2 regions of the Mesorhizobium sp. P3_A8 genome follow, and region 1 is predicted to be linked to the other one. Evidence: riboswitches for the same ligand, from Rfam matches in the RefSeq annotation. Region 1 holds a riboswitch; the other holds the start of a gene.
The links. A riboswitch is a leader RNA that binds a small molecule or an ion and turns the genes downstream of it on or off. The one in region 1 is predicted to bind thiamine pyrophosphate.
Positions count from the first base shown of each region.

Region 2: it holds a riboswitch for thiamine pyrophosphate, as region 1 does, so the genes downstream of both, AC1DX4_RS33325 (YkoF family thiamine/hydroxymethylpyrimidine-binding protein) here and thiB (thiamine ABC transporter substrate binding subunit) in region 1, are expected to answer to the same signal.

Region 1 is NZ_JBFUGI010000007.1:304,625-311,844, reverse strand. Features, by position in the region: gene AC1DX4_RS18960 (caspase family protein) at 1-604, shown strand, start outside; gene AC1DX4_RS18955 (M48 family metalloprotease) at 688-2,157, opposite strand; gene thiQ (thiamine ABC transporter ATP-binding protein) at 2,418-3,194, opposite strand; gene thiP (thiamine/thiamine pyrophosphate ABC transporter permease) at 3,187-4,812, opposite strand; gene thiB (thiamine ABC transporter substrate binding subunit) at 4,821-5,819, opposite strand; TPP riboswitch at 5,863-5,977, opposite strand; gene AC1DX4_RS18935 (thiamine diphosphokinase) at 6,066-6,725, shown strand; gene AC1DX4_RS18930 (ABC-F family ATP-binding cassette domain-containing protein) at 6,727-7,220, shown strand, end outside.
Region 2 is NZ_JBFUGI010000022.1:70,927-78,146, reverse strand. Features, by position in the region: gene AC1DX4_RS33340 (ABC transporter substrate-binding protein) at 1-249, opposite strand, end outside; gene AC1DX4_RS33335 (ABC transporter ATP-binding protein) at 242-1,009, opposite strand; gene AC1DX4_RS33330 (ABC transporter permease) at 1,006-1,824, opposite strand; gene AC1DX4_RS33325 (YkoF family thiamine/hydroxymethylpyrimidine-binding protein) at 1,868-2,476, opposite strand; TPP riboswitch at 2,467-2,580, opposite strand; gene AC1DX4_RS33320 (formyltransferase family protein) at 2,641-3,678, opposite strand; gene msrA (peptide-methionine (S)-S-oxide reductase MsrA) at 4,005-4,523, opposite strand; gene AC1DX4_RS33310 (glycosyltransferase family 39 protein) at 4,696-6,264, opposite strand; gene AC1DX4_RS33305 (hypothetical protein) at 6,441-7,148, shown strand; gene AC1DX4_RS33300 (GNAT family N-acetyltransferase) at 7,175-7,220, opposite strand, start outside.

The DNA of each region.
Region 1 (7,220 bases):
GGAGGCGTCCGACAAGGGACACGTCCGCGCCGTCTACGAGCTCGGCTACCTCGCCGCCTCGGGAATAGGGATGCCCGTGGATGCCACGCAGGGGAACGATTTCTATTCGCAAGCGTCCGACAAAGGCGACCCCTACGCCATGAGCGCGTGGGGCCAGGCCCTTTTCGATGGCGTCGGCGTCCAGCGCGATACCGGCAAAGGGCTTGACCTCATGCTCAAGGCAGCAGCGATGGGGCATATCAACGCCATGAACGATCTTGCGATGATCTTCCAGGAAGGCCGCAATGGCGTGCCCGCCGATCCGGCCCGTGCCTTGGCTTTCCTCAAGGCTGGCATCGAACGGCAAGAGGCTTATTCTATGGGCATTCTCGGTCTTTCGCCCAGGCCAAGCACGCTGACAGTCGCGGCGTGCACGCCCAAGGTGGTGATCAAAGTCATCACGAAGACAAAGGTGATCCGTACACCCGTGCCAAAACCGCCGCGGCCGAAGATCGCCAAGCCAAAGGCCCCGACAGTGCCAAGTGAAACCGGACCAGTGCTCTGGCGCGGCAATGGCGGCGGCAACTCCGACCACAGCACCAGCGGTGGCGGCAGTGACGGATGACGACAGCGATGCCATGGGCGCATCGTCGGAACAGACAGTGTCGAAATTGATTGTTCCGCAGCCGACTGAACGCCGACACCGATTTACTTGTCGGTGACGATCTTGACCTTGTCGCCGGCCGAAACCGCGGCACCCGGTGACAGCGCATTGAGCACCCGGAACAGGTCGAGCTTGCGGTCGACGCCGACCATCTGCGCGGAGAGCGAGCCCATGGTCTGGCCCGGCTGCACGGTGAGCACGCGGATATGCAACGGCTTCAAGGCCGCCTTTTCAGCGGGACTGAGGATACGGAACGACCCGCTGACCGAGCGCGCCACCGTCTCCAGCGAGGTGCTGGCAGAGGGTGCCGCCGTCAGCAGCCGGTAGACCTGGCCGCCGGCGCGGATCACCGCGATGTCGAACTGCCAGCCTTCGGCACCGGCATGCGCGGTCGCGGCCTCATTGCCGTTGATGGTTTCCTGCTTGACCGTGCTGTCGTCGAGGCCAGCCACCCAGCCGCTTCTGATATAGTCGGTCAAGGCGCGGTTCTTGTCGATCGAAACGCCGTCGAAGCGGATGGCTATGTCGCCAGGGCCGGTCGCCGTTACCGCCGCCGCCGAATTGTCGATGATGAAGCCGTCCGGCACCGTGAACGACACGCCGAGGCCCGGATGCAGGAAGGTCTCGCCGCGCACATAGCCTTCTTCCGGCGTGTCGCCATAGAGCAGGCCGTCAATGCCGGCGAGGAAGGAATCGCGGTCGCGCGTGCCGACGCCGGGCGCGCCGAACTGGCGGGCATGGCGCTGCGCAAGGTCGATGCGCTGCGGCGTGTTGGGGTGCGTCGCCAGGAAGTCGAGGCTGGCATCGGTGGCGCCGCTGATCGAGCGAAAATCGGTATAGGCCGACATCGATTGCAGGAATCGGCCGGCGGCATAGGGATCGTAGCCGGCTTCGCCGATCGACTTGATGCCGATGGCGTCGGCTTCCAGCTCCTGGTTGCGCGAGAACTGCGCCAGCCGGAGCTTGCCGCGGATCAAAGCCGCCTTGGCGGTCGGGCTGTCGCCCAGCACATCCGAGACAACCTTCGTCGCCAGGCCTTCCTCGGCCTCCAACTGCTGACGCTGCAAGCCGTGATTGGCGGTGACGTGGCCCATCTCATGCGCGATGACGGCGGCGAGCTCGGACGAATCATTGGCCAGCGCCAGCAGGCCGCGCGTGATGTAGAGATAACCGCCCGGCAGCGCGAAGGCGTTGACGTTGGGCGAATTGAGGATGGTGATGCGGTAGGTCTGGGTCGGGTTTGCCGACACCACGGTCAGATTGCCGACGACCTTGGCCACCATGCGCTCGAGCTTGGGATCGGAATATTCGCCGCCATAGGTCGCCAGGATGCGCGGATGCTGCGCCTTGGCGAGCTCCGCGAGCTTGTTGTTGGCGCCGACATTGTCGACCGTAATCGGCTTGTCGGAAGGCTGGAAGCCGGATTCCTGGACCGCCGGAGGCGTGAACATCTGGCAGCTTGCCAAGGCCACGGTAAAACCGGCCAGCGCCAGAAAGCGCGCCAGCGGATTCATTTTGAGCCTGTCAACGCCGATCGCCAGAACGGCTTCCTTTCGGGTCCCGGCGCATGACGACGACGATCGGGGGCGATCTTCGAAGAGTGTCACGCGCTACTTCAAACTGCTACAGCATCCGTCGCACGTCCCTCAGGGCGGACGGCGGATGCTGTAGGCAAATCACGGCGTATGCCGGACCGGTATTGAGCGGACCTAGCCACACTACTCCAGTCATGGCAAGCAAGCGCCATATCGCCTCGGACCGGTTTGGGCGTAAATTATGTCCGCTTCCGGGCAATATCTCGTGATCCAGCCGTCTGGATGCTTGTGCCAACATAGCGTCGGAACGCCTCGGGGCCAGCCCCGGCAAAGAAATCGTCCGCCGTGCCGGTGGCGGCAACAGTGCCATTGTCCAGAAACACCACATTCTGGCCGATACGGCGGGCGTCCTCAGGCTGGTGCGTGACGAACAGCACGGTCATGCCGCGCTCGGCATGGAGGCCGGCAACCAGATCGAGCATGTCGTCGCGCAAGGCCGGCCCGAGCGAAGCAAAGGGCTCGTCGAGCAGAAGCACCGGGCGATCGCGCACCAATACGCGCGCCAGGGCGACGCGCTGGCGCTCGCCGCCGGAGAGTTCGCGCGGCAGCCGTTTTTCCTTGCCGGCAAGACCGGTGCGCGCCAGCGCCTCGGCGATGGCGATCCGATCGGTCTCGGTCAGCCGCAGCGATGGCGAACGGCCAAGCCCGACATTCTGCTCGACGGAAAGATGGGCGAAAAGGTTGTTTTCCTGGAACACCATCGACACCGGACGCGCCGCCGGCGGCGCGGCGCCGACATCGGCCCCGCCGATCAGCACGCGGCCGGATTGCGGTGTCTCGAAGCCGGCGACCAGGTTGAGCAGCGTCGACTTCCCCGAACCGCTCGGCCCCATGATGGCCGTGATTTTTGCGGCATTGAATTCGACATCGAAGGCGTGCGATGCCTCGCCATAGCTGAACGAGACCTTGTCCAGCCGCACCGGAACGCCCTTCCTGCTCATCGCCCCGTCAGACATTGCGGGCCTTTTCCCTTCCCAACCAGTCTGCTGCCAGCACCAAGGCGAGGCAAACCAGACCAAGCAACAGCGCCAGGCCCGCGGCGTCCTCGGTGCGGTAGCTGCCCATGCGCGAAAGCAGAAGGTAGGGCAAGGTCTGCACGGAATCACTGCCGAACAGCGCGATGACACCGAGATCGCCGAGCGACAGCGCCATGGCGAAGGCGAAGGCGGTGGCGAGCGGGCGCCGCAATGACGGCCAGTCGACCAGAAGCAGCCTGGCCCAGCCGGAAATGCCCAGCTGCGCGCAAAGGCGTTCGTGACGCTCGCTCGCCGCATCATAGGCGGGACGCACGGCGCGCAGCGCGAAAGGCATGGCCATGACCGCATTGACGGTGACGACCATGACCGGGGCGATGGCAAAGACGTCGCCGACGTGGCGCAGCAATAGGAACCAGCCGGCGCCGATGACGATAGGCGGCACGACCAGGACAAAGCCGGCGCCGGTATCGGTTACATGTTCAAGCAGTGTCTTTGCACCGGCGCGGCGGCCCAGCGCCAACGCCCGCCGCGCCATGGTCAGGGCCAGCGACAGCATCACCGAAAGCAGCGCCGACAGGAAGGCGAGCACGACGCTGGTCAGCGTTGCCTGCCGGACAGTCGCTTCGCCGGCGAGCCGGCCGAGATCGGCCCCTAACCCGGCGATCACCGTGGCCGCCATCGGCCCGACAACGAACAGCAGCGCCAGCACGATCAGCGCAGCGTTGAACACGGTTTCGGTCCCAACGACCGAGAGATAGCGGCGCTGCGCCACCGGCAGGTTGGTGTCGCCGACGACATTGGTGCCTAGCCGCGTCAGCGCCAGCACCACGACAAAGGTCAGCGCGATCTGCAGCAATGTCAGCGTCACCGCGCGCGCGGGATCGAAGTCGAAGCGCAGTGCCTGATAGATGCCGACCTCCAGCGTCGTCGCGGCCGGTCCGCCGCCAAGGGTCAAAACGATGGTGAAGGAGGTGATGCACAGCATGAAGACCAGCCCGGCGACACCCGGCAAGGCGGCGCGCAGCGTCGGCCATTCGATCAGCCGGAAGGCCGGCCGCGCGCCCATGCCGAGTTGGCTCGCCAGCCGCCATTGGTCGGCGGGAATGGTCTGCAGCGCCTCGAGGAACAGCCGGACGCTGAGCGGCAGGTTGAAGAAGACATGGGCGACAAGAATGCCGGACAGGCCGTAAATGCCTGGCCAGCCCTGGCCGCCAACCGCGCTGAACAGGCCGGCGAAATAGCCGGCGCGGCCGTAGAGCGCCAGGATGCCGAGCGCCGCGACGATCGCCGGCAGCGCCAGCGGCACGGCGAAGAGCTGCAGGATGAAGGCGCGGCCAAAGAAGCGCGGATGCCGAAACAGGGCACGCGCAACGAACAGTGCCGGGCCGACAGAAAGCAGCGTCGAAAGGATTGCCTGCCAGAGCGTGAATCGCACGACGCGCAGGAGATAGGGGTCGAAAGCCGCCCAGGCGCCCGAAAGATCATAGGCGCCTTCGACAAGCAGCCCGGCAAACGCGCCGCCGATCAGCAGCGCGATTGCGGCAAGCGCCAGGATGCCGGCGCCGACACGATGGTCCGTGGGATGCGCCGGCACCATCGCGTTGCCTACTTGCTCATCACCGCCAGCCATTCATCCACCCAGGCCTTGCGATTGGCGGCAACCTCCTCGGGGCTGAACAGCAAGGTCTTGGTCGGCTTGACCAGCTTGTCGAAGGCCGGGTTGAGCGGCTTGTCGGTCTTCCCTGCCGGGAACATCCAGTTGGTCTCGGGGATGGCATCCTGGAATTTCGGTCCGGTCATGAAGGCCATGAACTTCGCCGCCAGCGGGTTCTTGGCCCCCGTGGTGGTGATGCCGGCGACTTCGATCTGCAGATACTCGCCTTCCTCGAAAGACGCCGCCTGGTAGCGCTCGGTGTTCTCGGCGACCATGTGATAGGCCGGCGACGTCGTGTAGGACAGCACCATCGGCGCCTCGCCCTTGGTGAACAGGCCATAGGCCTCGCTCCAGCCCGGCGTCACCGTCAGCACCTTCGTCTTGAGCTTGGCCCAGGCCTCCGGCGCCTTGTCGCCATAGACCGACTTCACCCACAACAGCAGGCCGAGGCCGGGTGTCGACGTGCGCGGATCCTGGATGACGATCTTGTCGTCGGCACTGCCTTCGACCAGATCCTTCAGGCTCTTGGGCGGCGTCTTCAGCTTCTGCGTGTCATAGACGACAGCGAAATAGCCGTAGTCGAAGGGAACAAAAGTGTCGTCGGTCCAGCCGCCCGGCACGTTGACATCGGAGACCGCGCCATGCGGGGCAAACAACCCGCTAGCCTTGGCATCGGCGGTCAGATTGGTGTCGAGGCCGAGCACGATATCGGCCTTGGTCAATGCGCCTTCGAGCTTGACGCGGTTGAGCAGGGCGACGCCATCGGCGACCGAGACGAACTCGACGTCGCAGCCGCATTCGGCCTCGAATTCCTTCTTCACCACCGGGCCTGGACCCCAGTCGGCGCTGAAACTTTCATAGGTGTAGACGGTGAGCTTGTCCTTGGCCAAGGCCGGCCCGGACAACGTCACGACCATCGTTGAGACAAGAGCGTATAAAAGCGTGCGCATCGGCGCCTCCTTCGTTCGAATTGAAAGGAATTGAGGCGTCGGACTGTCCGAAACGTCTAATCCCTCCGCCGGTACAAACCGGATCAGGTTCAGCGGGTTGGCGAGATTGCCTCTCAGCCGGTCCGCGAAGATCGCAGCCGGCACCCCGTTAGAGCGTCTCGACACATAGGCCCGGCCGAGGAACCACGCAAGTGGCAGTTTGCCGGCCTTCCGTTTCCGCTGCCGGGCTGGTACAGGCCACCAGATATGAGCACATTCACCATCCTGCTTGGCGGCGATCTCATCCGCACGCCCCGGCTCGACCGCCAGGTCGAGGGCTCCCGCGTTATCGCCGCCGACGCCGGCATCGGCCATGCGCGGATGCTCGACCTTGTGCCGGAACTGTGGGTGGGCGATTTCGATTCCGTGCCGGCCAATCTGCCGAACGATCTCGCCGCTGTGCCCCGCCAGACCTTTCCGGCGGAAAAGGACAAGACCGACGGCGAACTGGCGATCGCTGCAGCCCTCGAGCGCGGCGCGACCAGCCTGGTGCTGGCGGGCGCCTTTGGCGGCAAGCGTGCCGACCACGCGTTCCTGCATCTGGCGCTTGCCCTGCGGTTGGCCGAGGCTGGAACGGACGTGCTGCTGACCAGCGGCGCCCAGGAAGGCGTGCCCTTGCTGTTGGGAAAGGCCGGCTTCGACTATGCCGACGGCACGCTGTTTTCGATCCTCGGCTTTTCCGAACTGGCCGGCCTGACCGTCACCGGCGCCAAATGGCCGCTCAACCAGGTCGAAGTGGCCTTCGGCTCGTCGCTGACCATCTCCAACGAGGTCAAGCTCGAAAAGACCGGGGGCCGCCTCGACATCTCGCTCGGCCACGGCCGCGCACTGTTGCTCGCCCATCCCTATCCCTTGCCTGAAAGCTGACATGGCCCCGCCCCTTCTCAATCTCGACGGGATAAAACTGACCTTTGGTGGCACGCCGCTGCTCGACGGCGCCGCCTTGACGGCTTCGGCCGGCGACAAGATTGCGCTGGTCGGCCGCAACGGCTCCGGCAAGTCGACGCTGCTCAAGATCGCCGCCGGCCTGATCGAACCGCAGGACGGCGAGGTCTTCCGCCAGCCCTCGGCGACCGTCCGCTATCTGCCGCAGATGCCCGACATGGAAGGATTTGCCACCGTACGCGCCTATGTCGAGGCCGGGCTCGGACCCGCCGACGATCCCTACCGCGCCAGCTATCTGATGGAGCATCTCGGCCTGTCGGGCGAGGAGCGGCCGAACGATCTCTCCGGCGGCGAGGCGAGGCGCGCCGCGCTTGCCCGCGTCATGGCGCCCGAGCCCGATATTCTGCTGCTTGATGAGCCGACTAACCATCTTGACCTGTCTGTCATTGAATGGCTGGAAGAGGAACTCGTCCGCAC
Region 2 (7,220 bases), on a different contig from region 1:
GACGCGGTTGGCGACCAGCGTGCCGGCGCCGGTATCGCTGTAGGGCAGAATGTCGACCTCGAGGCCGGCCTCGCGATAAAACCCCTTGTCGCGGGCGACGAACAGCCCGATGTGGTTGGTGTTGACCGTCCAGTCCAGCGCGACGGTGATTTTTTGCGTCGCCGCGAAGGCACGCCTCGATCCGGCGATCAGCGGAAGACCGCTGGCAAGGGTGAGCAGCAAAGCCTGCCGGCGCGTGAAGTCAGTCATGGTCATGTCCTTTGGATGGTTGCGGGTCGAGCAAAATGTCGAGGATCTCGGCCTCGAGGGCGCTGGCCTGGCGCGCGGCAGCGCCAGTCGGATCGCGCGGGCGCGGCAACGGCACCCTGATTTCCCGCAACACACGGGCCGGGCGTGCCGACAGCACATAGATGCGGTCGGACAGGAACACGGCCTCGCGCACATCATGCGTGATCAGCAGCGCCGTCCAGCGATGATACCGCCACATCTGTTCGAGCCAGCGCTGCATGGCCGCGCGGGTCAGTGCGTCGAGCGCGCCGAACGGCTCGTCGAGCAAAAGCATGTCGCGCTCCTGCACCACCGTGCGCAGCAACGCCGCGCGCTGGCGCATGCCGCCCGACAGCTGTGCCGGAAAATGCCGCTCGAAACCGGCAAGCCCGAACTCGGCAAACAGCGGCGCGACGCACGCCCGCGCCGCCTTGCGTTTGACGCCTTGTACTTCGAGCCCGAGCGTCGCGTTGTCGAGGATGCGCCGCCACGGCATCAGTGCGTCGCGCTGCGGCATGAATGCAAAATGCCTGCCATGGTCGTCGAGTGGCGCGCCGTCGAAGAACATCTCGCCCTCGCCATGCTCCGCCCCCGTCAGAAGCTGGAACAGCGTTGACTTGCCGGCGCCCGAAGGCCCAAGGATCGAGACGAATTCACCGGCATCGACGCTGAGCGAAATGTCGGCCAGCACATCGAGGCCGCCAAACGCCTTGCGCACATGCCGCAGTTCGAGCCGGCTCATCGCCACGGCCCCTTCCCTGCCGGCTGCCGGTCGGCCCGCTCCCAAGGCATGGCAAGGCGCTGCAAGAGCACCGTCAGCCCGAACAGGACGAGGGTGAGCGCGGCACTGACACCGACGGCGGCCAGCACCAGATCGGGGCGGAAATTGTTCTTGGCGTTGAGCATATAGATGCCCAACCCTTTGGCCGCGCCGGCATATTCGGCAAAGATAGCGCCGACCACGGCATAGGTGATGGAGATCCTCAAGCCGGCGAAGAAATAGGGCAGCGCCGACGGCAGCCGCGCCAGCACGAAGACGCGCCAGCGCCCTGCCCCCATGGCGCGCAGCATCTGGCCGATCTCGGCCTCGGTCGCCTCATAGCCCTGCACCAGAGCCACCAGCATCGGGAAGAAGGTGACCAGCGCCACCAGCATGACCTTGGGGGCCAGACCGAAGCCGAACCACAGCACCACCAGCGGCGCGATCGCCACCAGCGGCAAGGTCTGGCTGACGATGAAGACGGGAAACAGCGCACGCCGCAGCGGCTGGAAGAAGTCGACCAGCATCGACAGCGCAAAGGCGGCACCGAGCGAGCAGGCAAAGCCGATCAGCGTGGCGCGGATGGTGGGAATGGCATTGTCGATCAGCGCGTCACGATTGAGTATCGCCTGCTCGAAGACGCGTGACGGCGCCGGCAGGACGGTCGGCTTGATGCCGGAATAGGTGGCGTATAGTTCCCACGCCACAAGGAGCAACCCGACCGAGATGATGGCGGGTACTGCCTTGGCAAGGGAACCCGCGAGCTGGCGCGGGCGGCTGGATGACGATGAGACCACGAAAGGACAACCTTGACGGTCGCGTGTAGGAAACGCGTTCTGTTCAGACAGCGGTGGGGCTGTTGGCCGAAACCGTGACGTCAAGGGTTACGTGGCCGGCGCCCGGCCCGAAGCGGCAGAAGGCTTCGTTCAGCGCCGAAAAGATCGCGCCCGTATCGCCGCGCAGTTTGGTGCAGAAGTTCTTGGAGCGATCGTAGACGCCGGACTGCTTCAGGAAATCGATGCAGCCGTAGATCTCGTCCATGTGGTCGCCGGTGCCCATCACATAGAGTGAGAATTGCGCCGCCGCCGGCTGGCCGGTGGCGGCAGCATTGCGCACGGCGCTGATGGCGGCGTCCTTGCGTGGGCCGAGCGGCCCGACAGGTCCGCCAAACGCGTCGGAACGGCAGATCGGATCGTCCGGCTCGCCCGGGCAGCCGCGCGAAATGGCCGCCGACAGCACGCAATGCTTGCCGCTGCGCGCCGCCGCCACGAACAGGTCGCGCAATGCCGGGAACAACACTTCCGGTGGCCCGACCAGCAAGGTTGAGATGTCGTCGGTCTCGATCCTGAGCCTGTCCCGGTAGGGATCGAGCGCGCCGAGCGCGCCAAGGATGACGCCGACGAAATCGTCGGCCATGGGGTATAGGGAAATCTGTGCGCCTGAAAACATCGCCCGCCTCGCTCCGCTGGTATTACCCAGATCAGCTTCTAGGGTCTGTGGGCTTGCCGCCCCCGTCTCAGCCCCGACCGTACGGAGCACCCCTGTGGATGGGCGCGTTAAAGCACCATTCGAACTGAAGGGGAAGCCGTTTTTTCAGCGCAGTGCGCCAGCGCTCACGTCTGCCCATCTTCCACCTTGCCGAAAAGCCGGATTTCGGGGGGCGACTTCCTGACTGGAGAGCGCGCGAACGGGGCATGCAATTTCAAGAGCCGTTTGAGCAGACGGCCGTAGGTAAGGTGTTGGACCCTGCCATCGGCAAGATCGAATTCCACGATCCCCCACCGTCTGACTGGCGCCTTGCCCGTCGGCGGGCCTAGCCGTCTGACCTGGAACGCCAGCCTGGTCTTGCGGCCGGCGACATCGAGATAGATGCCTGGAACGGTGCCCAGCACATGCCACATCATGGCAACATGCTCGATCGACATCTCAGGCAAAATCATCGTGTGGGCCGACTCCAGCCGCGCCCAGACGAAATCACCGGCCGGCTGCCGCATCCCCTTCAGGCTGCCTTTGCAGTAGGCGGGTGCGACCTCGCTCACAAGCGCGCGCATCGCGGTCGCCACGCTGTCGGTCAGGGTTTGCAGCGACACCCAGTCTGCTTCGGAAAACGGCACTTGCCCGAGAATGTCGCCATCATCGAAATCGGCGGACATCTTGTGCAGCGTTACACCACCATGAACGGCGTGCTGGCCGTCCACGGCCAGGCGATGGATAGGGTGCGGACCCCGATAATTGGGCAGCAACGCTGGATGAAGATTGAGCCCGCCTTTCGGGAAAGCACCGAGCAAGTCCGGTGGAACAAGGGCTGGAAACGCAAAGCAGATCAACACGTCGGCTCTGACCTCCGACAACTGGCTGCCGAGTGTGCCCCAATCATAGGGCCGGCCAAATTCGATCACCCTTGCCGGCGTGTTGCCGATATAGCGTTTGAGCAGCAATCTGCGTCTCAGCCTGCGGCGAAAATTGCCGGTGCTGAAATGTTTTTGGCGTTGGCGGGATCCCGGCACGACAATCGCGCGGATGAGATGACCTGCTTCAAGCCATCCTGACAGCAGCGGCCCGGTGTAGTGGGTGATGTCGAGCACGAACACGGCGGAAAGCTGGCCGGACCCGGTCCGCGGGCTCAAAAGCACCAGCCGTTCAAGGCGCACATCAAACCACTCCCCATCGGGGGGCGTTCAGACGGCAAGCCAGCCTCATCGGACGGGCCTGACCGGTTTGCAACGTAAAAGCCCGTCGGTCAGGGAGCCTTGACAAGTGAAGACGGCAAGGTGGCGGTGACATCGGAAAGCCGTCCGCCCTTCACGAGACGTGGCTTCTCATAGATTTTCTTCATGCGTATCTCCTGAAGCAAATCAGCATGCGCAGTTGGCCAGCAACGCCACCAACTGTCAATCGCCAGGCCGCGGCTGACAGTTGGTCTTCACACGGCCACAGGAATTGTCCCGCCCTGCTCCTCGAAAATGATCCGTAAACCTTACGAGACGGCCTTCTCGCGCACCGGCAGCTTCCAGCCCGGCCTGACGAAATGGCAGGTGTAGCCGTTGGGATATTTCTCCAGGTAGTCCTGGTGCTCGGGCTCGGCCTCCCAGAAGGCACCAACTGGCGCGACCTCGGTGACGACCTTGCCGGGCCACAGGCCGGAGGCATCGACATCTGAGATGGTGTCTTCAGCGACGTGCTTTTGCTCGTCGCTCGCATAGTAGATCGCCGAACGGTAGCTCATCCCGACATCGTTGCCCTGGCGGTTGCGCGTCGTCGGATCGTGGATCTGGAAAAAGCGCTCCAGCAGCGTGCGATAGCTGATAACCGCGGGATCGAAATTGATCTCGATGGCTTCGGCATGGGTGCCGTGGTTGCGGTAGGTGGCGTTGGGTACATCGCCACCGCTATAGCCGACACGGGTGGAGATGACGCCGGGATAGCGCCGTATCAGATCCTGCATGCCCCAGAAACAGCCACCGGCCAGCACTGCGCGTTCGGTCGAAGTCGCCATGTCACGTCTCCTCAAAAGGCAATCCCAGCTGTGTGACAGTTTCCCGTCCGGAATTGCGCAGACAAATTGGATTTCCCAATAAATGGGCATTGTCGTCTGCTTCGTCCAGTCGCGTGCAACGAACGCGGCCATGCGCGAACGATATCACGGCCTGGTCAGGGATCGAACCGCCTCAGCCGCGCGGATGCCGGGTCCGGCTGTCGGCATCAATCGGCAGATACCGCGTGCCGGGCGGAATGGCGGCAAAGCTGATGGGCACGGGCGGCGCCTTGCGCGACCAGTTGAAAAGAACGGTCTTGACCGGGAGGTTGCCAAGCCATGCCCGCAGTTGCGGCGGCACGCCATGACCCGGCCAAACCATCAGCATGCCGTGGTCGCGCAACCGCTGCCTGGTGATCCAGGGCGCGAACCGCATATCGAGGTCGGTGAAGATCGACGGCTTGTCATAGGCATTGAGGCCCGCCAGCATGGCCAACTGGGTGTTGCCGCCGACAATGTCGAGCCGGCCGGGTGCAGCTGCGTGCCAGACCGCCTCGGCCTCGTCCGAGATCGGCTGCGCCGGCCAGCAGACGGCGTCCATGCGCCCGCGCACATTGCAGTCCGTCCAGCGGATGGCCGCATAGGCGCCTGACATGGTGACGATGCAGAGGAACGCGCAGATCGCCAGCCTTCGCATCTCGATGGCGCCGAGCCGGTGGCCGAGGAAGGCGAGCGCCGCGACACCGACAAGATTGTACATCGGCGCGCCCCAGGCTTCGCCGGTGCCGGTGAACAGCGAGGCCACCATGATCAGGGCCGCCGGCCCGAGCCCCATCCACACGAGATAGACCAGAATGCCGCGCCCGACCGGTGTTTCGGGGGCGGGCGAGCGCCGCAACAGCCCCGATATCGCCAGCACCAGAAAAAAGCCGGAGAGCCCGGCCAGCTGGACACCGATGTAATAAAGGCGCGCACGGTGTTCGGTCACCCATTCGTCGCGGCCGGCGAAATAGGTCAGCGGCAGGAAATCGATGCGGTAGAGCGCGATGGCCAGCGGCGTGGCAATGGCGAGAAAAGCGGCAAGGCCAACCCATGGCCAAGGCGTCGCCAGCCGGCTGCGCGCGCGTGCATCGGACAACAGCCAGAGAGCGCCGAAGGCAAGCAGCAGGCCGGTGGAGAACTTGGCATAGAGCCCGACGCCCGACACCAGTCCGAGTGCCAGCCACCAGCCCGGCCCGCCGCCGCGGCCGGCGCGCCAGAGCAGCCAGCAGATGGCCGCCCAGAACGGCATCTGCGCATAGTCATGATTGAATTGCGGGGTCGGCCAGCCGAAGAAATAGACCGACGGCATCAAAAGCACGGCAGCCAGCGCGCGGCTTTGGCCGAGCATGTCGCGGGCCAGCAGATAGACCAGGACGAAGGTTCCCGAGATCGTCAGCTGGGCGAGCAGATATTGCGGCCAGTGGAACGATCCGGTCAGAAGATGGCTGGTTTCGAGCAGCCAGCCGGGAAGCTGCGGGTGCTTGTAGGTCAGGAGCACCCATTCGCGGCCCCACATGAAACCTTCCACGACATCGCCGGGCGGCGCTGGATCGATCAGTGCCGGCACCACTGTCCAGCACAGCATCTGCACCAGGCACAGAAGCGCCAGCAGATACCAGGGATGGCGAAGCAGGCCGGGCCAGACCGATGAACGGTCGATGCCCGTGACAGGCAATCTGGCCGGCAGCCAACCATCAATGGAGTCATCTATTCCCGTCATGCGGTGCTTAAATCACACCGACCGGTTTTTCGAATAGTGCCGATATCAAAGCTTACGAAAATGTATACTTGCACCGCCATTGCGGGGCCAAGATTGAGCAGGACATTCGCCGCTTCCTGCCACGCCCGGGCAAGACAGCCTGTGCATCACCCCTGTCCGAAGCTTCTGGATCCATCATGCGTCACAAGCACGCCGTCATTCACTACCGCGCGCTCGACTTCTGGATGGCGCGTGCGGCCGTCGTCGTCATCATCTGCCTGCAGCTTCTCGTAATCAACAACCTCTCCTTCGGACCGCGCTGGCTGGCTCCGGCGCTGGAGGCCGCCCTGCTCCTGCCGCTCTCGGTGGCGACGGCCTGGACGCAGGCCGCCACCAGAAAGGCGGTCGAGGATCACGAGTGGCATGCGATTGGCCAGTTTCGCGTCATGATTCGCCGCACGGCTTTGACCATGACCGCGATCATCAGCGTCATGAATTGCGGTTCGCTGGTCTTGCTGGTGCGGGCATTGCTGGAGGGCCATGCCGGCAACAGCGGCACCACGCTGCTGATTGATGCCCTCAACATCTGGGTAACCAACGTCATCGTCTTCGCCTTGTGGTTCTGGAGCACCGACCGCGGCGGGCCGCCGACCTGTGGCCTCGTCAAGCTGGCGCATGCCGATTTCCTGTTTGCACAGATGACCTTGAATGACCGCGAGCTTAGCCACTGGCTGCCGGGCTTCGTCGACTATTTCTTCCTCGCCTTCACCAATGCGACGGCGTTTTCGCCGACCGACACTCTGCCCCTCTCCCAGCGCGCCAAGCTTTTGATGATGGCCGAGGCGATGATCTCGCTGCTGACGATCGCGCTGGTCGCGGCCCGTGCCGTCAACATTCTGGCCTAATGGAGCGCGAGGTGGTGGAGGATCCCTCAATCCGCGCCGAGGTCGCGTTCGAAGACCACCTGGTCGCGCAGC